Regions from separate parts of the Streptomyces sp. NPDC058525 genome, predicted to be linked through region 1. Evidence: riboswitches for the same ligand, from Rfam matches in the RefSeq annotation. Region 1 holds a riboswitch; each other region holds the start of a gene.
What was found. A riboswitch is a leader RNA that binds a small molecule or an ion and turns the genes downstream of it on or off. The one in region 1 is predicted to bind thiamine pyrophosphate.

Region 1 (5,194 bases):
GGCCAGGTTGAACTGGTCCTCCCAGCGGAACTCGAAGCGGGCGTCCGACAGCGCGTCGTCCCACTCCTGGGCTCCGGGGTGCCCCTTGGCCAGGTCCGCGGCGTGCGCGGAGATCTTGTACGTGATGACGCCGGTCTTGACGTCGTCGCGGTTGGGCAGGCCCAGGTGCTCCTTGGGCGTGACGTAGCAGAGCATCGCGGTGCCCCACCAGGCGATCATCGCGGCGCCGATGCCCGAGGTGATGTGGTCGTACGCGGGCGCCACGTCCGTGGTCAGCGGGCCGAGCGTGTAGAACGGCGCCTCCTCGCAGATCTCCTGCTGGAGGTCGATGTTCTCCTTGATCTTGTGCATCGGGACGTGGCCCGGGCCCTCGATCATCGTCTGGACGTTGTGGCGCTTGGCGATCGTGTTCAGCTCGCCCAGCGTCTTCAGCTCGGCGAACTGGGCCGCGTCGTTGGCGTCCGCGATGGAACCGGGGCGCAGGCCGTCACCCAGCGAGTACGTGACGTCGTACGTCGCGAGGATCTCGCAGAGCTCCTCGAAGTTCGTGTAGAGGAAGTTCTCCTTGTGGTGCGCCAGGCACCAGGCGGCCATGATCGATCCGCCGCGGGAGACGATGCCGGTCTTGCGGCGGGCGGTCAGCGGCACGTAGGGCAGCAGCACGCCGGCGTGGACCGTCATGTAGTCGACGCCCTGCTCGGCCTGCTCGATGACCGTGTCCTTGTAGATCTCCCAGGTCAGGTCCTCGGCGCGGCCGTCGACCTTCTCCAGCGCCTGGTAGAGCGGGACGGTGCCGATCGGGACGGGGGAGTTGCGCAGCACCCACTCGCGCGTGGTGTGGATGTTGCGGCCCGTCGAGAGGTCCATGACCGTGTCGGCGCCCCACTTGGTCGCCCAGGTCATCTTGTCGACCTCCTCCTCGATGGAGGAGGTGACCGCTGAGTTGCCGATGTTGGCATTGACCTTCACCAGGAACCGCTTGCCGATGATCATCGGCTCGATCTCGGGGTGGTTCACGTTCGCCGGGAGCACCGCGCGACCTGCGGCGATCTCCTCGCGGACGACCTCGGGGGCGACGTTCTCGCGGATCGCGACGTACTCCATCTCCGGGGTGATCTCGCCCCGGCGGGCGTACGCGAGCTGCGTGACGGCGGCCCCGCCGCGGCCCCGGCGGGGCTGGCGCGGGCGGCCCGGGAAGACCGCGTCGAGGTTCTTGAGCCCGCCCCGCGGGGAGGTGTGCTTGATCCCGTCGTCCTCGGGGCGCCCGGGACGTCCCGCGTACTCCTCGGTGTCCCCGCGGCTGATGATCCAGTTCTCGCGCAGCGGGGCCAGGCCGCGGCGCACGTCGGTCTCGATCTGCGGGTCGGTGTACGGCCCGGACGTGTCGTAGAGCGTCACGTCCTTGCCGTTGGTGAGGTGGACCTGGCGGACCGGCACCCGGATGTCGGGGCGGGAGCCCGCCACGTAGCCCTTGTGCCAGCCCGGCTTGCGCTCGGTCTGGCCGTCGGTGTCCTGGCTGACGGCAGACGTGCGTGCGTCCTGAATGGTCATGAGACCTATCTCCCTACGCCGGCATTACCCGGTAACAGGTTCGGCGGTCGACGCAGCCTCTTCCCGTACGCATCCGTGATGCTCGTACGGTGATCAGCGCCCTCTCAGCCCGGTGCTCCGAGCTCCCGCGTTGTGCAAAGGTGCCCCCACGCTAGCGTCATCTAGGGCGTGCTGAACAGTGGGCCCCCTCATCTCTTGCGATGATCTGCCAGTGACGACCTCGCCGCAGCCCCCCACCGAGCCCACGGATCCCAGTGGCCACACGAGCCATGCGCACTCGGGTTCCGGGCACTCCGCCGGTCACTCCCACAGCCATGGCCACGGCCCGGCGGCCCCCGTCTCGAAGCACCTGCGCAAGGTCATCGCGGCCGTGCTGATCCCCTTCGCCGCCGCCGTCTGCATCGGCATGGTGGTGCTCTGGCCGGGCGGCGCCCCCGCCCACGAGCGCACGGGCGTCGGCTTCGACCGCCAGACCCAGCAGGGCACCGTCGTCTCGCTCGAGCACGTCGACTGCAAATCGGTGAACGCCTCGCAGGTACCGACCACCGGGAACGTCACCACCCCCGAGGGCCGTGAGGCGCAGGCCGCGCAGACGGGCGAGTGCAAGAAGGCCACCGTGCGGGTCGGCACCGGGCCGGACCAGGGCCGCACCTTCGTGGAGATCGTCCAGCCGGGCGCACCACGGCAGCTGACGGACGGCCAGGAGGTGGTGGTCGCCTACGCGCCGGACGCCCCGCGCGATCTCCAGTACTCGGTGATCGACGTGAACCGCAAGTTCCCCATGGCGCTGCTGGCGGCCATCTTCGCCGTCGCGGTGGTCGTGGTCGGCCGGATGCGCGGACTGTTCGCGCTGATCGCGCTGGTCATCAGCTTCGGCGTGCTGACCCTCTTCATCCTCCCGGCCATCCTGCAAGGCTCGAACCCGCTGCTCGTCGCGGTGATCGGGGCGAGCGCGATCATGCTCATCGCCCTGTACATGTGCCACGGACTGACCGCCCGCACCTCGGTCGCCGTCCTCGGCACGCTCGTCTCGCTGCTGCTGATCGGCCTGCTGGGCTCGCTGTTCATCGACTGGGCGTTCCTCAGCGGCAACACCGACGACAACACGGGGCTGATCCACGGGCTCTACCCGGACATCGACATGAGCGGTTTGCTGCTCGCAGGCGTGATCATCGGATCGCTGGGCGTCCTCGACGACGTGACGGTCACCCAGACGTCGGCGGTCTGGGAACTCCACCACGCGGACCCGTCGATGGGGCCGCGCTCCCTGTACCGGGCAGCCATCCGGATCGGCCGCGACCACATCGCATCGGTGGTCAACACCCTGGTGCTGGCGTACGCGGGTGCCGCGCTCCCGCTGCTCCTGCTGTTCTCGATCGCGAACAGCAGCATGGGTTCGGTGGCGAACAGCGAACTGGTCGCGGAGGAGATCGTACGGACCCTGGTGGGCTCGATCGGCCTCGTCGCCTCGGTGCCGGTGACGACGGCGCTGGCTGCCCTGGTCGTCTCCGCCGACCGGCCGGGGACCCCGGGCACGGGATCGGCCTCGGGACCGGTCCGCGGCGGCCGGGGCCGGCGGCGCAAGCGCTGAATCGGTGGTGCCCGGTCAGCCCGCGTTCTGCTCGTTCTGCCGGGACTCGGCCAGGATCTTGCCGAGCGCCTCGTCCAGGTTCTCCTCGAAGTCGCCCAGGTTCCGCTCCTGACCGAGCGGTACGAGCCGGTCGGTGCGGTCGAGGAACGCGACGAGCGGCGCCGCGCCGGCGCGGAACAGAGCGCGGTCGCCGCCGACCTGGAGGCGGATGTGGACGTCGGACAGTTCCTCGGGATCGGTGGGGGCGATGTGCACATCGCCGTCACCGCACGGCTTGTTGATGCCGTCGAGGAGGAGCTCCCGGCCGAACGCCCAGGTCACGGGCGCGTCTCCGGGAAGGTGGAAGGTAAGGCGGACTGCGTAGGGATCACGAGCGTCGTACCGGAGTTCCACCGGGATCCGGAACGAGAGCTCCTCGGAAACGAGGAAGCTCATCATGACCTCTGCCTGTACCGACTCGCGCATTGCCTACCCCGCTGTAGTGGAAGTGGCCAGGAATGATCCCCCAGGGCCCTCTTGACAAGGGTGGTGGAAGCGCCAGCAGATCACAAGGAGTGAGTTTTCAGATACTGATAGAGAACGAGAGGGTGCTCAACAGCGCGCCTACTTCACTCCGTAGCCGATCGACTACACAAAGCAATCTTTCTTCCTGGTGCAAGGGTAGAGAAATCGCCATGGTCGCGGCGGCATCGCCCGCGGTAATGGGGATCGCGGCGCATACCGTGCCCAAGGCATATTCCTGGCGTTCGATTACAGGCTGCATCCGCTGCAAGGAACCGATCCGGTGTTCCAGTGACCTTTGATCGGGCACCGTATAAGGGGTGATGGCCTCGACCGGGTGCCGGTCGTAATAGTCCTTGCGCGTCTTCTCGTCGAGCTGGCCGAGCAGGCACTGCCCGATGGCGTGCGCGTGGCCGGTCTCGCGGAAATCGGCCCACTCCTCGCAGGCCGGGTTGGCCGGGGTGTCCGAGACACCCACGACCTCGATCTCACCCTCGCGGAACATCGCGAAGTAGACGGGGGCCCCGACGGCGTCGCGGAAGTGCGCGAGCGAGTCGAGGATCATGCTGCGACGTTTCTGCTGGAGTCCTCCACCGGCCAGGCGACCGGCCGCGGCGCCCAGCACGAAGACTCCGCTCTCTCTGCGCAGATAGCCCTCGTGGGTCAGGGTGCGCAGCAGGTGGTACGCGGTGGGAAGCGGGAGCCCGGCCTCGCGCGCCAGCTGTTTCGCCGGGGCTCCCTCGCTATGCGCGCCAACCGCTTCGAGCAGCCTCAGCGCCCGCTGTACCGAACCGATGAGAGTCGGCACTCCGGCGTTGTGAACCGAAGACAAAGCTCACCCCCAGGCGTGGCGGCGGGCTGTGGGGGCCCGCCCTGCGGGGGCCACCCCCGCGTATGCCGTGCTCCTGGGGGTCGTGCTCGGCACGTACTTGGGATAGCCGCGGTTCGGAGCAGTAGTACCGGCAGTCGGCGCCCAGGGGACGGCACAGATTGCCACTGTATCGGCCGGTTCCTGTGGTGTGAGCGGTTTCGCCCGGCACCTTCCCCCGACTGGCCCAATCCGGAACTCTCCGGGCCGGCTCCCTCTACCACTCACCCGAGGAAGAGGACTTCGCGCCGCGGCCGCTGAACTTCTTCACCACGAAGACCAGGCCGCCGACGAGGCCGACGAAGAGGAGCAGCTTGAAGACGATCGAGATCAGCGCACCGAGGATGCTCGTGATCACACCGCCGAAGACGAACAGCGCCAGCAGAGGGACCGCGACCCACTTGACCCACCAGGGCATGCCTGCGAATACCTCTCGGATGCCGTCCATGTCTGCGACCTCTTCCTCGTCTTCCTCGTCCGTGACTTCCTGTTCCCGATGCTAGGAGTCGGCGGACCCGGGCGGGGGCCCGCGAGCCCCCGGAGTCCCCTGATCCGCCCCCTAAGGGGCCCGGGGCCGCGACCCTCATCGTCCGGGAGCCGCTCAGCCCTCCGGCGGGGAGAACACCACCATCACGCGCAGGTCCTCGCTGATGTGGTGGAACTTGTGCGGCACCCCCGCCGGG
Region 2 (7,830 bases), on a different contig from region 1:
GCGTCGGCGAACTGGCCGATGACGTGGCGCAGCTCGGCGATGGAGTGGTCGACGGCGGTGAGGTGGGCGACCGGGGTGAGGGTGGTGTCCGAGGCGATCTGCTCGGTGGCCTTGACGGTGCCGCCGCGGGTGGAACCGCCGGCTCCGTAGGTCACGGAGACGAAGCTCGGGGATACCGCCTCGACCCGCCGCAGCGCGTTCCAGAGGTTGCGTTCGCCCTTCTCCGTCTTGGGGGCCCAGAACTCGAAGGAGTACGAGCGCCCGGACGCGAGGAGGTCGCGGACCGTGTGTGCACGATCCGACCAGGTGGAAGCGGTACCAGAGGCCATACGGGCAGGTTAGACGCGGGCTGGCGGACACCGAAGCGGTGTCCGCCTTTTGGACACGTTTTTGGACACCCTCCGGGGGGCGGGCCCGTCCTAGCCGAGGCGGGCGCGGACCCGCTTGGCGAGTTCCGCGGCGGCGGCGCCGGGGTCGGTGGCCTCGGTGAGGGCCCGGACGACGACGACGCGGGTGGCTCCGGCGTCCAGCACCTCGTCCAGATTGCCGCTGTCGATGCCGCCGATCGCGAACCAGGGCCGGTCCTGCCCGAGCGAGGCGGCGTACCGGACGAGTCCGAGGCCTGGGGCGTAGCGGCCGGGCTTGGTGGGGGTGGGCCAGCAGGGGCCGGTGCAGAAGTAGTCCACGCCGGGCTCGGCCACGGCCGCGTCGACCTCGGCCTCGGCGTGGCAGGAGCGGCCGATGAGCACGGAGCCGGGGCCGCCGAGGATGGCGCGGGCGGCGGGCACGGGGATGTCGCCCTGGCCGAGGTGGAGCACGTCGGAGCCGATGGCGTGGGCGACGTCGGCCCGGTCGTTCACGGCGAGCAGCTTGCCGTGGCGCCGGGCGGCCTCGGCGAAGACCTGGAGGTGCTCGAGCTCTTCGCCCGCCTCCATGCCCTTGTCGCGCAGCTGGACGATGTCCACGCCGCCGGCCAGTACGGCGTCCAGGAACTCGGGGAGGTCACCCTGGCGCTTGCGGGCGTCCGTGCACAGGTAGAGCCGGGCGTCGGACAGCTGCATGGGTGTACCCCCGTGATGGAGGCGGTGTACGGACCCCGGGGGCCCGTACACCGCGGTGGAGCGGATGCGGATCAGGTCAGAGGGCGAGCGCCTGGGCGCGGCGCTTGACCTCCGTGCCGCGATTCTCGCTCAGCGCCTGCGCGGGGGTGCCGGGCAGGGTCGGGTCCGCCGTGAAGAGCCACTCCAGGATCTCCGCGTCGGAGAAGCCGTCGTCGCGCAGCACGGTGAGCAGTCCGACGAGGCCCTTCACGACCTTGTCTCCGTCGATGAAGGGGGCCGGTACCTGCAGGGCGCGGTTCTCGCCCCGGCGTACGGCGATGAGCTGCCCCTCCTTGACCATCTGGCGGACCCGGGTCACCTCGACGTCGAGCATCTCCGCGATGTCGGGGAGGTGCAGCCAGGAGGGGACAAGGGCATCGATCTTTGCGTCAATCTCGGTCACGGGGACAAGCCTGCCACTTCGGCTGGGCCGCCGGTACCGGGGCGAGCCGTCCGGGGGCCCGGTGCTCCGCCGTCAGGCCGTCGCCGACTTGAGCGGGGTACCCGGGTCGCGGACCTTGGCCGGGTCCAGCTGCGCCCCCGTCTCGATCAGCTTGCGGCCCTGCGCCAGGTCGCGGGGGCGGCCGACGGCCAGCAGCGCGACCAGGGCCCCGTCCTTCAGCCAGCACACCGACCAGGCCGGCTCCCCCGGGTCGCCGCGCCAGAGCAGGGTGTCGGCCCCGCCGTGGTGGCCGGCGTACTGGACGAAGCGGCCGAACTGCTCCGACCAGAAGTACGGCACGGGGTCGTAGGCCCGGGCCGGCTCCCCGGCCAGGATGTTCGCGGCGACCGCCCGCGGCCCCTGGAGCGCGTTGTCCCAGTGGTGCACGAGCAGCCGGGTCCCGTAGCGGGCCGAGGGGAAGGAGGCGCAGTCGCCGACCGCGTACACGCCGGGCAGCGAGGTCCGCAGGTGGGCGTCGGCGGTGACCGAGCCGTCGGGGCCGAGCTCCACGCCGGTCCCGGCCAGCCAGCCGGTGGCGGGGCGGGCGCCGATGCCCACCACCACCGCGCCGGCCGGCAGCGCCCGCCCGTCGGCGAGGAGCACCCGGCCCTCCTCGACCCCGGCGACCTTCGCTCCGGTGACGAGGCCGGCGCCGGCCTCCTCGTACCAGCGGGCCATCGGCTCGGCGACCTCGGCGGGCAGCGCGCCCGCCAGGACCCGGTCCGCGGCCTCGACCACGGTCACCTCGCAGCCCGCCTCGCGGGCCGCGGTGGCGAACTCGGCGCCGATCCAGCCCGCCCCGACGACCACGACCGAGGGCGCGGCTGCCAGTACGGGGCGCAGCCGCTCCGCGTCGTCCAGGGTGCGCAGCAGGTGCACGCCCTGGACGCCGTCGGTCCCGGGCAGGGTCAGCGGCTGTGCGCCGGTGGCCAGGACGAGGACCCCGTACGGGACGGGCCCGGCCTCGGTGTCCAGTTCGCGTGCGCCGGCCCGCAGCCCGGTGACCTCGGTGCCGAGCCGCAGGTCGATGTCCAGCGCCTCGAAGTCCACGTCGAAGGCGGAGTCCTCGGCCTTGCCGAGCAGGACCGCCTTGGACAGCGGGGGCCGGTCGTAGGGCTGGTGGGGCTCGGCGCCCAGCAGGGTCACGGGGCCGGTGAATCCGCCCTCGCGCAGGGCGACGGCGGTCTGCACACCGGCCATTCCGGCGCCGACGATCACGACGCCGCTCTCAGTCTGTTCCGTCTGCTCGTTCACCCGGCCACCCTAATCATCTGACGGCCCGTCAGGAATAGGTGCCCCTTACCCGCCGTCGGCGACGGGGTTAGTCTGGCCACCGTACCTATCGCGGGAGTCCGGGCGCACCGGGCTGAGAGGGAGGCTGGACGGCCTCCGACCGTACGAACCTGATCCGGGTCATGCCGGCGAAGGGAGGGGCTGGACGCCCATGCACTCATCTCGGAAGGGATCCGACGTCCTCGTCATCGGGGGCGGGATCATCGGACTCGTCACGGCCTGGCAGGCGGCCCGCCGGGGCCTCGGCACCGTACTGGCCGATCCGGCCCCCGGCGGCGGGGCCGCCCAGGTCGCGGCCGGCATGCTCGCCCCGGTCACGGAGCTGCACTACGGCGAGGAGGCCCTGCTGGGCCTGGGCCTCGCCTCCGCCGCACGCTATCCGGAGTTCGCCGCCGAGCTCGCCGAGGCGAGCGGCGGCCTGGACATCGGCTACCGCGCCTGCGGCACCCTCGCCGTCGCCCTGGACGCCGACGACCGGCTCCACCTGCGCGAGCTGCACGCCCTCCAGCGCCGCTGCGGCCTGGAATCGGAGTGGCTCACCGGCCGCGAGTGCCGCCGCCTGGAGCCGATGCTGGCCCCGGGCGTCCGCGGCGGGCTGCGCGTGGACGGCGACCACCAGGTCGACCCGCGGCTGCTCGCGGCCGCCCTGCTCACCGCGTGCGAACGGGCCGGGGTGGAGGTCCACCGGGCGGCCGTGGAACGGCTGCTCGTCACCGCCGACCGGGCGGCCGGCGCCGTCCTCGACGACGGTACGGAGCTGCGCGCCGACCAGGTCGTGCTGGCGGCGGGCTCGCTCAGCGGCCGGCTGGCGGGCGTACCGGCGGAGGTGGTGGCACCCGTACGCCCGGTGAAGGGACAGGTGCTGCGCCTGTCGGTGCCCCCCGCCTACGCGCCGTTCCTGTCGCGGACCGTACGGGCCGTCGTACGCGGCAGCCACGTCTACCTGGTGCCGCGGGAGAGCGGCGAACTCGTCATCGGCGCCACCAGCGAGGAACTCGGCTGGGACACCACGGTCACCGCGGGCGGGGTCTACGAACTCCTGCGCGACGCCCACGAGCTGGTGCCCGGCATCACCGAACTCCCGCTGGTGGAAACCCGGGCGGGACTGCGCCCCGGCTCGCCCGACAACGCGCCGATGCTCGGCCCGACCGACCTGCCGGGCCTGCACCTGGCGACCGGGCACTACCGCAACGGGGTGCTGCTGACCCCGCTCACCGGCGAGGTCATGGCGGACCTGCTGACCACCGGCGAACTGCCGCCGATCGCCCGCCCCTTCAGCCCCCGCCGGTTCTCCGCCGCACGTCAGGAGTCGTACGCATGACCATCTCCGTCAACGGCGAGCCGCGCGAGGTCGCGGCCGGCACCACGCTCGACGCGGTGGTCGCCACCCTCACCGCGGCGCCCTCCGGAGTCGCCGCCGCGCTCAACGAGACCGTGGTCCCGCGCGGGCAGTGGCCGGCCACGGCCGTGGGCGAGGGCGACCGGGTCGAGATCCTCACCGCGGTCCAGGGAGGCTGAGCGCCATGGCAGACGACCTCTTCACGCTCGGCGGCCGGACCTTCTCCTCCCGCCTGATCATGGGTACGGGCGGGGCCCCGAGCCTGGACGTGCTCGAGCGGGCCCTGGTGGCCTCCGGCACGGAACTCACGACGGTGGCGATGCGGCGGCTGGACCCGACGGTCCAGGGCTCCGTCCTCTCCGTGCTGTCGAAGCTCGGCATCGCGGTCCTCCCCAACACGGCGGGCTGCTTCACGGCGGGCGAGGCCGTGCTCACCGCGCGGCTCGCGCGGGAGGCGCTGGGCACGGACTGGATCAAGCTGGAGGTGGTCGCGGACGAGCGGACCCTCCTGCCGGACGGCGTGGAGCTCCTCGACGCGGCCGAGACCCTGGTGGACGAGGGCTTCACCGTCCTGCCGTACACGAACGACGACCCGGTGCTGGCGCGCAAGCTGGAGGACGTGGGCTGCGCGGCGATCATGCCGCTGGGGTCGCCGATCGGCTCGGGCATGGGGATCCGCAACCCGCACAACTTCGAGCTGATCACGGAACGGGCGGGGGTCCCGGTCATCCTCGACGCGGGCGCCGGGACGGCCTCGGACGCGGCCCTGGCGATGGAGCTGGGCTGTGCGGCCGTGATGCTCGCCTCGGCGGTGACGCGGGCCCAGGCGCCGGCGCTGATGGCCGCGGCCATGCGCGATGCCGTGTCGGGGGGGCGGCTCGCGTTTCGCGCGGGGCGCATCCCGCAGCGCCGGTTCGCCGCCCACGCGTCGTCTCCTGCGGAGGGCCGCGCCACCCTGGACCCGGAACGCCCGGCGTTCTGAGGGAGGGTGGGGTACGGGACTTGCGGCGCGGGCCCGCCATCTCCTCCCCTCGCCCCCCGGGGCCGGTCGGCGGTTGCCCACCCGCCCCCGGGTGCGGGTCCGGGGGCCGGGGAGCGGTAGCCCCTTGGCCAGGATCAGAGAGGGTTCGGAGGGTTCCCGTCAGCCCCATCGTCCTTCCGTATCGTGCCGTTCCCTCAAAGCCATGGCTCGGGGCCGGGGGCCCGACTACCTGCCCCAAATGCCGCCCAGAGCCCCCTGGGGAGCACCCAGACGCAGCAGATCGCTACGCGCTCCTCTGATCTCGGCGACCGGCGGCCGTCTGCGGCTGGTCGTGGGCGCGTTCAACGTTGGCGACGGCGGTGGTGAACTCTCGGCCGGAGGCGTTGCGGATGTAGGCCAATTCCATCCAGCGCTCATGGGCCAACGAATCCGAGACGTTTTCGTTGATCACTGCCATCAGCACCCCCTCGGTGCCGGACGCGAGGTCCCGGACACGGTGTCGTAGGAGCCGATGGGGGACGTACCCGTAGCGTTCAGTCATGGCAGACCGCCTCGAAGGTGCTGAGGAAGCGCTCCCAGCCGGCCTGAGCCCGATCAAGCAGGCCGGTACTGGGCTCAGCCATGGCGGCCACCCTCTTGACAGGCACGTCCGCGGTCTCGGGCGCCTCGCAGACGCAGCTGTGCGCGATGCGGTCGGTCACAGGTCAACTCCTCCATAGGCAGGTGGTTTCACCCATCAGCCTGGACGCGTCCCAACCGTGCGGGAATGACCGCTTGTTGCACTTCCGTTGTACTTGCGTCCCCCTTAGGCGGTCCGGCGTGATTCGATGGCGGTGGGAAGGGAGCGATGTGTGGCGACCGTGCACCACTGGACCGGGCTGGAGGCCAAGGCACTCCGGCTCGCGCTGCGGCTGAGCGTCCGCGCGTTTGCCGAACACCTCGGTGTCGGCGTGCGGACCATCTCAAAGTGGGAGAAGCTCCAGGGGCTAACCGAGCCCCGCCCGGACACCCAGGCGATCCTCGACACAGCTCTGGCACGTGCGAATGCGGCCGCCCATCTGCGGTTCGAGACGTTTCTGTCCGAGGCCGGACACCCGGGGACGGAAACCGCACGGCGGGTGACACTGGCAGGTCCGCTGGCCTGGGAGTACGAATCCTGGGCCGATGACCTGGACCGGGTCGTGGTGGCCCTCTCTCAACAGGATTTCACGTTCGCCGATAGCCTGCTCAGCCGGTGGCCAAGCCGCTTCAAGACCCCCGATCTGGACGAGAAGGGCCTGTATCTGTTTGCCCGCTCGACCGCCTTGCTCGGCGACCTCAAGCGATATCGGGGAACGCCCGCCGGACTGCTGTCCGCCCAGCACTCCTATGTCGGTGCGCGCGCCGTCTTCACGCACCTCGGCATCCCGCGCCGTGTAGCCCAGCTCGACCTGTCCCTCGCGATCGTCATGGAGATGTCCGGCGAGCTGGAAACCGCTGCTCGCGCCTACGAAACCCTGGCTGTCGACGACCGGCTCTCTCCTCGCGACCGCGCGAGTGCCCGCTTGTGGGTGGGAACCGCGCTGAGCAAGGACGGTCAGCACGAATACGCGACGCGTGTCATGACAGCCGCGACTCGTGACTTCGAGAACCTAGCCGAACCCGACGACTGGTCGGTGGCCCACCAGAAGCTCGCCCTCGCCCGCCGCGACGCCGGAGACCTCACCGCCGCGTTCCGGTTCCTGGACGTCGCCTGTAGCACGGGCACCGTGCGGTCCCCGATGCAACGGGTGCAGCTCACCACCGCTCAAGCCCACATCTTGCGCACCGATCCCGCCACCCGTGACGACGGGCTCCGCCTTCTCGACGAAGCCGCAAAGATCGCCGCTCAGTCCGACCTCGGGCATCAACTACGTAGCATCGAGGCCATCAGACGGACGTGCGAGGGCGCCTTCAAACCCCTACACCGCCGACCAGGGAGCACCGAGTGGCAGACGGACGCCCGCAGGGAATCACCGAGGATCAGCTGCAGGCCGCCCAGCTGATCTGGGACTACCACCACATGCGTCACGAACTCCTCCCGTGCGACGCGGCCATTGCTTTGGGCTGCAACGACCTCGGCGTAAGCACCTACGCCGCCCACCTGTACGAGACCGGGTTCTTCCCCGCCCTCGTGTTCACCGGCGGCAACAGCGCGGCCACCAGCAGCGTGTTCCCCCGTGGCGAAGCCGTGCACTTCCACGAACACGCCCTCGCGCTCGGCGTACCCGCCCACGTGATGCTGCTGGAGCCGAAGGCGGCCAACACCGGGCAGAACATCGCGTTCGCGCGTGAGACTCTTACCGCCGCCGGGATCCGCCCCCGTTCCGTGCTGCTGATCAGCATGCCGTACATGGAGCGACGGGCCTTCGCCACCTGCCGCGAGCAGTGGCCCGACGTCGAAGTAGTGTGCGCTTCCGACCCATTGTCCTTCGAGACCTACCTCAAAGGCATGGGCGACGAGGAATCCGTGATCAGCATGATCGTCGGCGACCTGCAACGGGTGATCGAGTACCCGAAGCAGGGCTTCGCCATCGCCCAGGACGTACCGGAGGGCGTGCATGTCGCTTACGAGTCCCTCGTCCGCGACGGCTTCACCAGCTGTCTCACCAGCCCTGACCAACCGAGACCAGCCCCAGACGGCCGCCGGCCGCCG
Region 3 (7,830 bases), on a different contig from region 1:
CGCTGTCCAAGCAGGTCCTGCTGGGCAACGCGGTCGCCGACCACACGGCGCTCCCCCGCCGCCGGGCCATCGACGCCGACTGGCGTCTCGGGGTCCCCGCCACCGGCCTGGACATGGCCGCCCGGCGGGTCCGCCTCGGCAACGGCGACGAGGTCGAGTACGACCGGCTGCTGATCGCCACCGGCGTCCGTGCGCGGCCCTGGCCCAACGCGGAGGAGGGCGCCCTCAAGGGAGTCTTCGTGCTGCGCACCCGCGACGACGGCGAAGGGCTGCAACAGGCCCTGGCCGCCGGCCCGCGCCGGGTGCTCGTCATCGGAGCCGGCTTCACCGGGTCCGAGATCGCCTCCGCCTGCCGGGAGCGCGGCCTGGACGTCACCGTCGCCGAACGCGGCGCGGCGCCGCTGGTCGGCGCGCTCGGCGGGGTGATCGGCGAGATCGCCGCCGGGATGCACCGCGAGCACGGCGTGGACCTGCGCACCGGGGTCATGGTGACCGGGCTGGAGGGCGACCCCTCCGGACGGGTCCGCGCCGCCCACTTCTCCGACGGGTCCACCGTCGAGGCCGATGTGGTGGTCGTCGGGCTCGGCGCGCAGCGCAACACCGAATGGCTCGCCGGGTCCGGACTGGGTGCGGGCCCCCGGGGCATCGCCTGCGACGCGGGCTGCCGGGCCTTCGACATCCGGGGCATCGTCACCGACGACATCTATGTGGCGGGTGACGTGGCACGTTCCCCGCACGCCCTGTTCGGCTACCAGTTCCTGTCCCTGGAGCACTGGGGCAACGCCGTCGCCCAGGCCGACACCGCCGCGCACAACATGCTCAGCGAGAGCGCGGACCGCCGCCCCCACCTGTGGGTCCCGGCGTTCTGGTCCTCGCAGTTCGGGGTGAACATCAAGTCGGTCGGCGTACCGCCGATGGGCACCGAACTCCTCGTCACGCAGGGCTCGCTCGCGGAGCGCAGGTTCGCGGCCGTGTACGGGTACCAGGGGCGCGTGATCGCCGCCGTGACCTTCGACAACTGCCGGTGGCTCCCGTTCTACGAGCAGCAGATCGAGGCCAACGCGCCGTTCCCGCCGGAGTTCTCGACGGTGGACCGCAGGCCGGAGGGGAGCAAGCCGGTTCCGGCGGAGTTCCCGGACCCCTCGGTGCCGACGCACGGACCGAACATCATCCTCAGCGGCTACTCGCCGGCCGACCGGAAGATGACCTTCGTCCCCGGGCGCCCCTGACCCTGCCCCGCCCCCGACCGCGCCCGAGCCCACCGCGCCCTCCCCCGAGGATCACGAGGATCACGAGGACCCGTCATGACACAAGCCATCCTGCGGGAGATCATCGACTACGCGAACCGCGCGAACCCGTACCCGCTGTACGAGGAGCTCCGCAAGACCCCGGTGTCCCACGACGGGGACGGCCCCTACGTGGTCAGCACGTACTACGAGATCCAGAGCCTGCTGCACGACCCGCGGATCAGCTCCGACGCCAAGAACCTGAAGTCGACCGGGGACGACCCGCTGGGCCAGTCCGAGGACGAGGGGACGGGCACGTCCCTGCCGCCGTCCTTCCTCAAGCTCGACCCGCCGGACCACGACCGGCTGCGGCGCATGACGAACCGTCCGTTCGGTCCCCCGCACGCCCCCCACCGGGTGCACGACATGCGCGAGGAACTCGGCGGGCTGGTCTCCGGGCTGATCGACTCCATCGCCACCAACGGGAACCTGGACCGCGTCGACCTGGTCGACCAGTTCGCGTACCCCTTCCCGGTCACGGTCATCTGCCGGCTGCTCGGCGTGCCCCGCGAGGACGAGCCGAAGTTCCACGTCTGGGCGGAGACCCTCGCCGCGAGCCTGGACCCCGACCCGGACGCGGACCCCACCCAGCACGGCAAGGGCGCCATGGACGCCCGGATGGAACTGGGCATGTACCTGGCCGGGCTGATCGAGGAGCGCCGCAAGAACCCGGGCGACGACATGCTGTCGCAGCTGGCGACCGATGACGGCCCGGACGGATCGATGACCACCATGGAGGCGCTCAGCACCTCGGCGCTGCTGCTGATCGCGGGCCACGAGACCACGGTCAACCTGATCACCAACGGCATGCTGACCCTGCTGCGCCACCCGGACGTCCTCGACCGGCTCCGCGTGGACCCGGGCCTGTCGGTCCCCATCGTCGAGGAACTGCTGCGCTACGAGCCGCCCGTGCAGCTGCTCCCCCAGCGCACCACCCTCTCCGACATCGAGGTCGCCGGCGTCACCATCCCCAAGGGCGCTTCCCTGTGGCTGATCCTGGCGTCCGGGAACCGCGACCCGAAGCGGTTCGAGAACCCGGACCGCTTCGACCCCGACCGCAAGGACATCCAGCACCTCGGCCTCGGCAGCGGCATCCACAGCTGCTTCGGGGCGCCGCTCGCCCGCCAGGAGGCGCAGCTCGCCCTGAGCGAACTCGCCCGCCGGCTGGAGAACCCCCGGCTGCTGGAGGACCCGCCGCCGTACCGTCAGAACGCGGTCCTGCGCGGCCCGCGCCACCTGCCGATCGCCTGTGACGGCATCCGTCCCTAGTCTCCCCGGCCCTGCCCCGGGTCCTGCCGCGAGTCCTGGCCCTGGTCACGGCCCTGGTCACGGCCCGGGTCCGCCGGGAGGAGGACGACCTCGGACGGGGTGAAGGACACCGCGACCCGGTCCCCCGCGGCCGGCGCCCCCTCCAGCCCGCACTCCGCCTCCAGCAGCGGACCCGCCTCCGGCCGCAGCAGCAGGGCCACGTGCGTGCCGCGGAAGGTGCGGGAGACCACCTCGCAGCGCAGGCCGGCCGCACACAGCACCACCCCGGCCGGACGGATCAGCAGCCGCTGCTCCCCCTCGGGGGATCCCTCCGGCACCGGGACCTCGCCCCACGGGGTCCCGGCCGCAGTGCCCGTGACCACGGCCGGGACCACGTTCTCGAAGCCGAGGAACCGTGCCACGAACTCCGACGCGGGCCGCTGCCACACCTCCAGCGGGCTCCCGGCCTGCGCGATCCTGCCGTCCCGCATCACCACCACCCGGTCGGCCAGCGCAAAGGCCTCCCCCTGGTCGTGCGTGACGGCGAGCACCGTCGTGCCCAGCCGGGCGAACAGCTGCCGGAGCTCCGCCACGAGCCGCTCCCGCAGCCCCCGGTCCAGCTGGCCCAGCGGTTCGTCCAGCATCAGCAGCCGCGGCGACGGGGCCAGCGCGCGGGCCAGCGCGACCCGCTGCTGCTCGCCTCCGGACAGCGAGGCCACCGCGCGGTCCTGGGCCCCGGGGAGGCCGACCAGCTCCAGCAGCTCCGCGACCCGGGCCTCGTACGAACCGCGTCCCGCGCCCCGCATCCGCAAGCCGAAGGCGACGTTCCCGCCGACGTCCCGGTGCGGGAAGAGCTGGTGGTCCTGGAACATCAGGCCCACGCCCCGCCGGTGCACGGCCACGCCGGCCTGGTCCGCCCCGCCCAGCGACACCCGGCCCGCGGACACCGGCTGGAGCCCGGCGACCACCCGCAGCAGGGTCGACTTGCCGCTCCCGCTCGGCCCCAGCACGCACACGGTCTCGTGCTCGGCGACCTCCAGGTCCACCTCGTCCACGACCGCCCGCTCACCGAAGCGGACCGACACCCCGTCCAGCCGGAGCAGTGTCATCAGAATTCTCCCGAGGTCTTGTCGGGACGCAGTCGCTCCAGCACCAGCAGGGACACCGCGCACACCAGCATCAGAATCGTGCTCAGGGCCATCGCCTGCCCGTAGTTCATCTCCCCGGCCCGCCCCAGCAGCCGCGCCACGGCCACCGGCAGCGTCGGATGGTCCGGCCGGGCGATGAAGACGGTCGCGCCGAACTCCCCGAGCGAGACGGCGAAGGCGAAGCCCGCCGCGATCAGCAGCGCACGCCGCACCAGCGGCAGGTCCACCTCCCGCCAGGCCCGCAGCGGGGACGCGCCGAGTACGGCCGCGGCCTCCCGCAGCCGCCCGTCGACCGCGCGCAGCACCGGCAGCATGGTCCGCACGACGAACGGCACGCCCACCAGGGCCTGAGCGAGCGGCACCAGGATCCACGAGGTCCGCAGGTCCAGCGGCGGCTCGTCCAGGGTGATCAGGAACCCGAAGCCGACGGTCACGGCGGACACCCCGAGCGGCAGCATCAGCAGCGCGTCGAAGCCCCGTACGAACCGCCCTCCGCGCCTGGTCAGGGCCGCGGCCGCGAGTCCGCCGATCAGCAGGGCGATGGCGGTGGCGGCGAGCGCGTACTGCAGGGAGTTCCAGATCGCCTCCAGCGGCGGCACCAGGAAGGTTCCGCCGCCCGCGCCCACCTCCTGGAGCGCCCGGTAGAAGCCGAGGCCGTACCCGCCGGGCGCGTCGAAGGACCGCTCCACCAGCACCGCCAGCGGGGCCACGATCAGCAGGGCGACCGTCAGCAGCACCCCGCCCAGCAGGGTGCGCTGCGCCCAGCCGCGCGGCCGGTGCGTGGTGCGCCCCGGGTCGACCAGCCGCAGCGCGGTCTCCCGCCTGCGCACCGTCCGGGCGTGCACCGCGAGGATCCCGCCGATCGCCGCGAACTGCACCATCGTCAGCACCGCGGCCGTGGGCAGGTCCAGGAGCTGCGCGGTCTGCCGGTAGACCTCCACCTCCAGGGTGGAGTACGCGGGCCCGCCCAGGATCAGTACGACGCCGAAGGAGCTGAAGGTGAACAGGAACACCATCAGCGAGGCGGCGGCCACGGCCGGGGCCAGCGCGGGCAGCGTCACCCGCCGCCAGGCGGCGAACCGTCCGGCGCCGAGCACCCGGGCGGCCTCCTCCTGCCGCGGGTCCAGCTGGGCCCACAGCCCGCCGACCGTCCGTACGACGACGGCGTAGTTGAAGAAGACGTGCGCGAGGAGGATCGCCCAGACCGTGGTGTCCAGCCGGACCCCGGCCAGTTCGTCGAGCAGCCCGCCCCGGCCGACCAGCGCGAGGAAGGCGGTGCCGACGACCACGGTCGGCAGTACGAACGGGACGGTCACCAGGGCCCGGAGCAGCTGCTTGCCGGGGAACTCGAAGCGCGCGAAGACGTAGGCGCCGGGGAGCGCGATCAGCAGCGTGAGCGCGGTGGAGGCGAGCGCCTGCCAGGTGGTGAACCACAGCACGTCCGCGATGTCGGGCCGGGCGAGCACCTCGCCGATCCGGCCGAACTGCCAGCCGGCGTCGGTCTTCAGCCCGCGGCCGACGATCGCGGCCACGGGGTAGGCGAAGAACAGCCCGAAGAAGGCGAGGGGCACGGCCATCAGGGCGAGCCGTACGGCCACGGCCCGCCCGCCTTCGCGGGCGCCGGGGACCGGCGCGGCGCCCCCCGGCGCCGCGCCCGTGCCCTTGGTGCCGCCTACTTCACGACGAGCGAGGTCCATGCCTTGACCCACTGCTCACGGTTCTTGGCGATGGTCTCGGGAGCCACGTTCTCGGGCTTCTCGACCACCACGCCGTGCTTGGTGAACAGCTCCGGCAGGGCGGCGTCCTTCGTCACGGGGTTCACGAACATCTGGAGCGGCATGTCCTCCTGGAACTTCTTGCTGATCAGGAAGTCCAGGAGGGCCTTGCCGCCCGCCTCGTTCTTCGCGCCCTTGAGCAGGCCCGCGAACTCGGTCTGGCGGAAGCAGGTGCCGGTGGCGACACCCGTCGGGGCCTCGGCCGGCTGCGGCTCGGCGTACAGCACCTCGACCGGCGGGCTGGAGGCGTAGGAGACGACCAGCGGGCGGTCGCCCTTGGCCTTCTTGCCGCCCGCGGAGCCGGAGAAGCGCTCGTTGTAGGCCTGCTCCCAGCCGTCGACGATCTCGACGCCGTTGTCCTTGAGCTTGCTCCAGTAGTCCTTCCAGCCCTCGTCGCCGTATTTGCCGACGGTGGCGAGCAGGAAGCCGAGGCCGGGCGAGGAGGTCGCGGCGTTCTCGGCGACCAGCAGGTTCTTGTACTCCGGCTTGATCAGGTCGTCCAGCGTCTGCGGCGGGGCGATCTTCTTGTCGGCGAAGTAGGCCTTGTCGTAGTTGACGCAGATGTCGCCGGAGTCGATCGGGGTGACCCGGTGCTCCTTGTCGAGGACGTACTCGGGCTTCACGTCGGCCAGGCCCTTGGCCTCGTACGGGGTGAAGATCCCGTTGTCGAGGGCGCGCGAGAGCAGGGTGTTGTCCACGCCGAAGAAGACGTCTCCGCGCGGGGAGCCCTTGGTGAGGATCTCCTGGTTCAGCGCGGCGCCGGCGTCCCCGGACTTCAGCACCTTGACGGTGTAGCCGCTCTGCTGCTCGAACTCCTTGAGGACCGACTCGGTCACGTTGAAGGAGTCGTGCGAGACGAGCGTGACGGTCGTGGACTTCGGGGCGTCGCTCGCTCCGGCGGTCTTGTCCTTGGCGTCGCCGCCGCCGCAGGCGCTGAGCGTGGTGACGCCCAGCGCGGCCGCGAGCGCCGCGCCCGCGATCTTCTTGGTGGTGCTCACTGGTGATTCCTCCTGGGATGTCCAGGAGAAGACGCGGCCCTGCCCGGCGCTCTCTCGGAGCGGACGCCGGGCAGGGCGCAACAGCATGAGTGGTGACCGAACTTCCTACCCCGAATGACCGGGGCGAGGTTCAGAGGGTCTGCGGATGACGGATACCGCACTCTCAGCGCTGTGGCGCTCCCCTGTCGGAATATGAAATTGGTTCGGCCACAGGGTACCTCGTGGCCGAATACGGACGTCCCGAGGCGGAAACTAGCGCTCCGAGGCCGCGAGCTGGCCGCAGGCGCCGTCGATCTCCTGGCCGCGGGTGTCCCGTACGGTCACGGGCACGCCGTGCCGGGCGATGGCCTCCACGAAGGCCTTCTCGTCCTCGGGCCGCGAGGCGGTCCACTTGGAGCCCGGCGTCGGGTTCAGCGGGATCAGGTTGACGTGGACGCGCTTGCCCTTGAGCAGCCTGCCCAGCAGGTCGCCGCGCCAGGCCTGGTCGTTGATGTCGCGGATCAGGGCGTACTCGATGGAGATCCGGCGGCCGGACTTCTCGGCGTACTCCCAGGCCGCGTCGAGGACCTCGCGCACGTTCCAGCGGGTGTTCACGGGGACCAGGGTGTCGCGCAGCTCGTCGTCGGGGGCGTGCAGCGAGACCGCGAGGCGGCACTTGAAGCCCTCGTCGGCGAAGCGCAGCATGGCCGGGACCAGGCCGACGGTGGAGACGGTGATGCCGCGCTGCGACAGGCCGAGGCCGTCGGGCTCGGGGTCGGTGAGCCGGCGGATGGCGCCGACCACGCGGTTGTAGTTGGCGAGCGGCTCGCCCATGCCCATGAAGACGATGTTCGACAGGCGCGCGGGACCGCCGGGGACCTCGCCGTCGCGCAGCGCGCGCATGCCGTCGACGATCTGGTGCACGATCTCGGCGGTGGAGAGGTTGCGGTCCAGGCCCGCCTGGCCGGTGGCGCAGAACGGGCAGTTCATGCCGCAGCCGGCCTGCGAGGAGATGCACATGGTGACCCGGTCGGGGTAGCGCATCAGCACGGACTCGACGAGCGTGCCGTCGTGCAGCTTCCACAGGGTCTTGCGGGTGGTGTCGTCGTCGCACGAGATGTGCCGGATGACGGACATCAGGTCGGGCAGCAGCTCCTGCTGGAGCTTGTCGCGGGAGCCGGCCGGGATGTCGGTCCACTCGGCCGGGTCGTGCGCGTACCGCGCGAAGTAGTGCTGGGAGAGCTGCTTGGCCCGGAACGGCTTCTCGCCGATCGCGGCGACCGCCTCGCGGCGCTCGGCCGGGGTCATGTCGGCGAGGTGCCGGGGCGGCTTCTTGGCCCCGCGAGGGGCGACGAAGGTGAGCTCACCCGGAACGGGGCGGGGGGCCATGCGGTAC

Region 2: another riboswitch for thiamine pyrophosphate. It lies ahead of thiO (glycine oxidase ThiO); the one in region 1 lies ahead of thiC (phosphomethylpyrimidine synthase ThiC).
Region 3: another riboswitch for thiamine pyrophosphate. It lies ahead of ACFWP3_RS13085 (thiamine ABC transporter substrate binding subunit); the one in region 1 lies ahead of thiC (phosphomethylpyrimidine synthase ThiC).

The regions. Positions count from the first base shown of each region.
Region 1 is NZ_JBHXNP010000075.1:25,904-31,097, reverse strand. It holds gene thiC (phosphomethylpyrimidine synthase ThiC) at 1-1,551, opposite strand, end outside; TPP riboswitch at 1,545-1,690, opposite strand; gene ACFWP3_RS29135 (YibE/F family protein) at 1,763-3,142, shown strand; gene ACFWP3_RS29130 (SsgA family sporulation/cell division regulator) at 3,158-3,607, opposite strand; gene ACFWP3_RS29125 (IclR family transcriptional regulator) at 3,705-4,451, opposite strand; gene ACFWP3_RS29120 (DUF5326 family protein) at 4,729-4,959, opposite strand; gene ACFWP3_RS29115 (cupin domain-containing protein) at 5,113-5,194, opposite strand, start outside.
Region 2 is NZ_JBHXNP010000076.1:3,803-11,632, forward strand. It holds gene metF (methylenetetrahydrofolate reductase [NAD(P)H]) at 1-329, opposite strand, end outside; gene thiE (thiamine phosphate synthase) at 420-1,061, opposite strand; gene ACFWP3_RS29225 (Rv2175c family DNA-binding protein) at 1,138-1,503, opposite strand; gene ACFWP3_RS29230 (NAD(P)/FAD-dependent oxidoreductase) at 1,576-2,796, opposite strand; TPP riboswitch at 2,877-2,989, shown strand; gene thiO (glycine oxidase ThiO) at 2,987-4,156, shown strand; gene thiS (sulfur carrier protein ThiS) at 4,153-4,353, shown strand; gene ACFWP3_RS29245 (thiazole synthase) at 4,359-5,156, shown strand; gene ACFWP3_RS29250 (hypothetical protein) at 5,440-5,697, opposite strand; gene ACFWP3_RS29255 (hypothetical protein) at 5,690-5,857, opposite strand; gene ACFWP3_RS29260 (helix-turn-helix domain-containing protein) at 6,008-7,180, shown strand; gene ACFWP3_RS29265 (YdcF family protein) at 7,123-7,830, shown strand, end outside.
Region 3 is NZ_JBHXNP010000021.1:198-8,027, reverse strand. It holds gene ACFWP3_RS13105 (NAD(P)/FAD-dependent oxidoreductase) at 1-1,229, shown strand, start outside; gene ACFWP3_RS13100 (cytochrome P450) at 1,305-2,555, shown strand; gene ACFWP3_RS13095 (ABC transporter ATP-binding protein) at 2,552-3,643, opposite strand; gene ACFWP3_RS13090 (ABC transporter permease) at 3,643-5,259, opposite strand; gene ACFWP3_RS13085 (thiamine ABC transporter substrate binding subunit) at 5,355-6,455, opposite strand; TPP riboswitch at 6,540-6,649, opposite strand; gene rlmN (23S rRNA (adenine(2503)-C(2))-methyltransferase RlmN) at 6,708-7,823, opposite strand.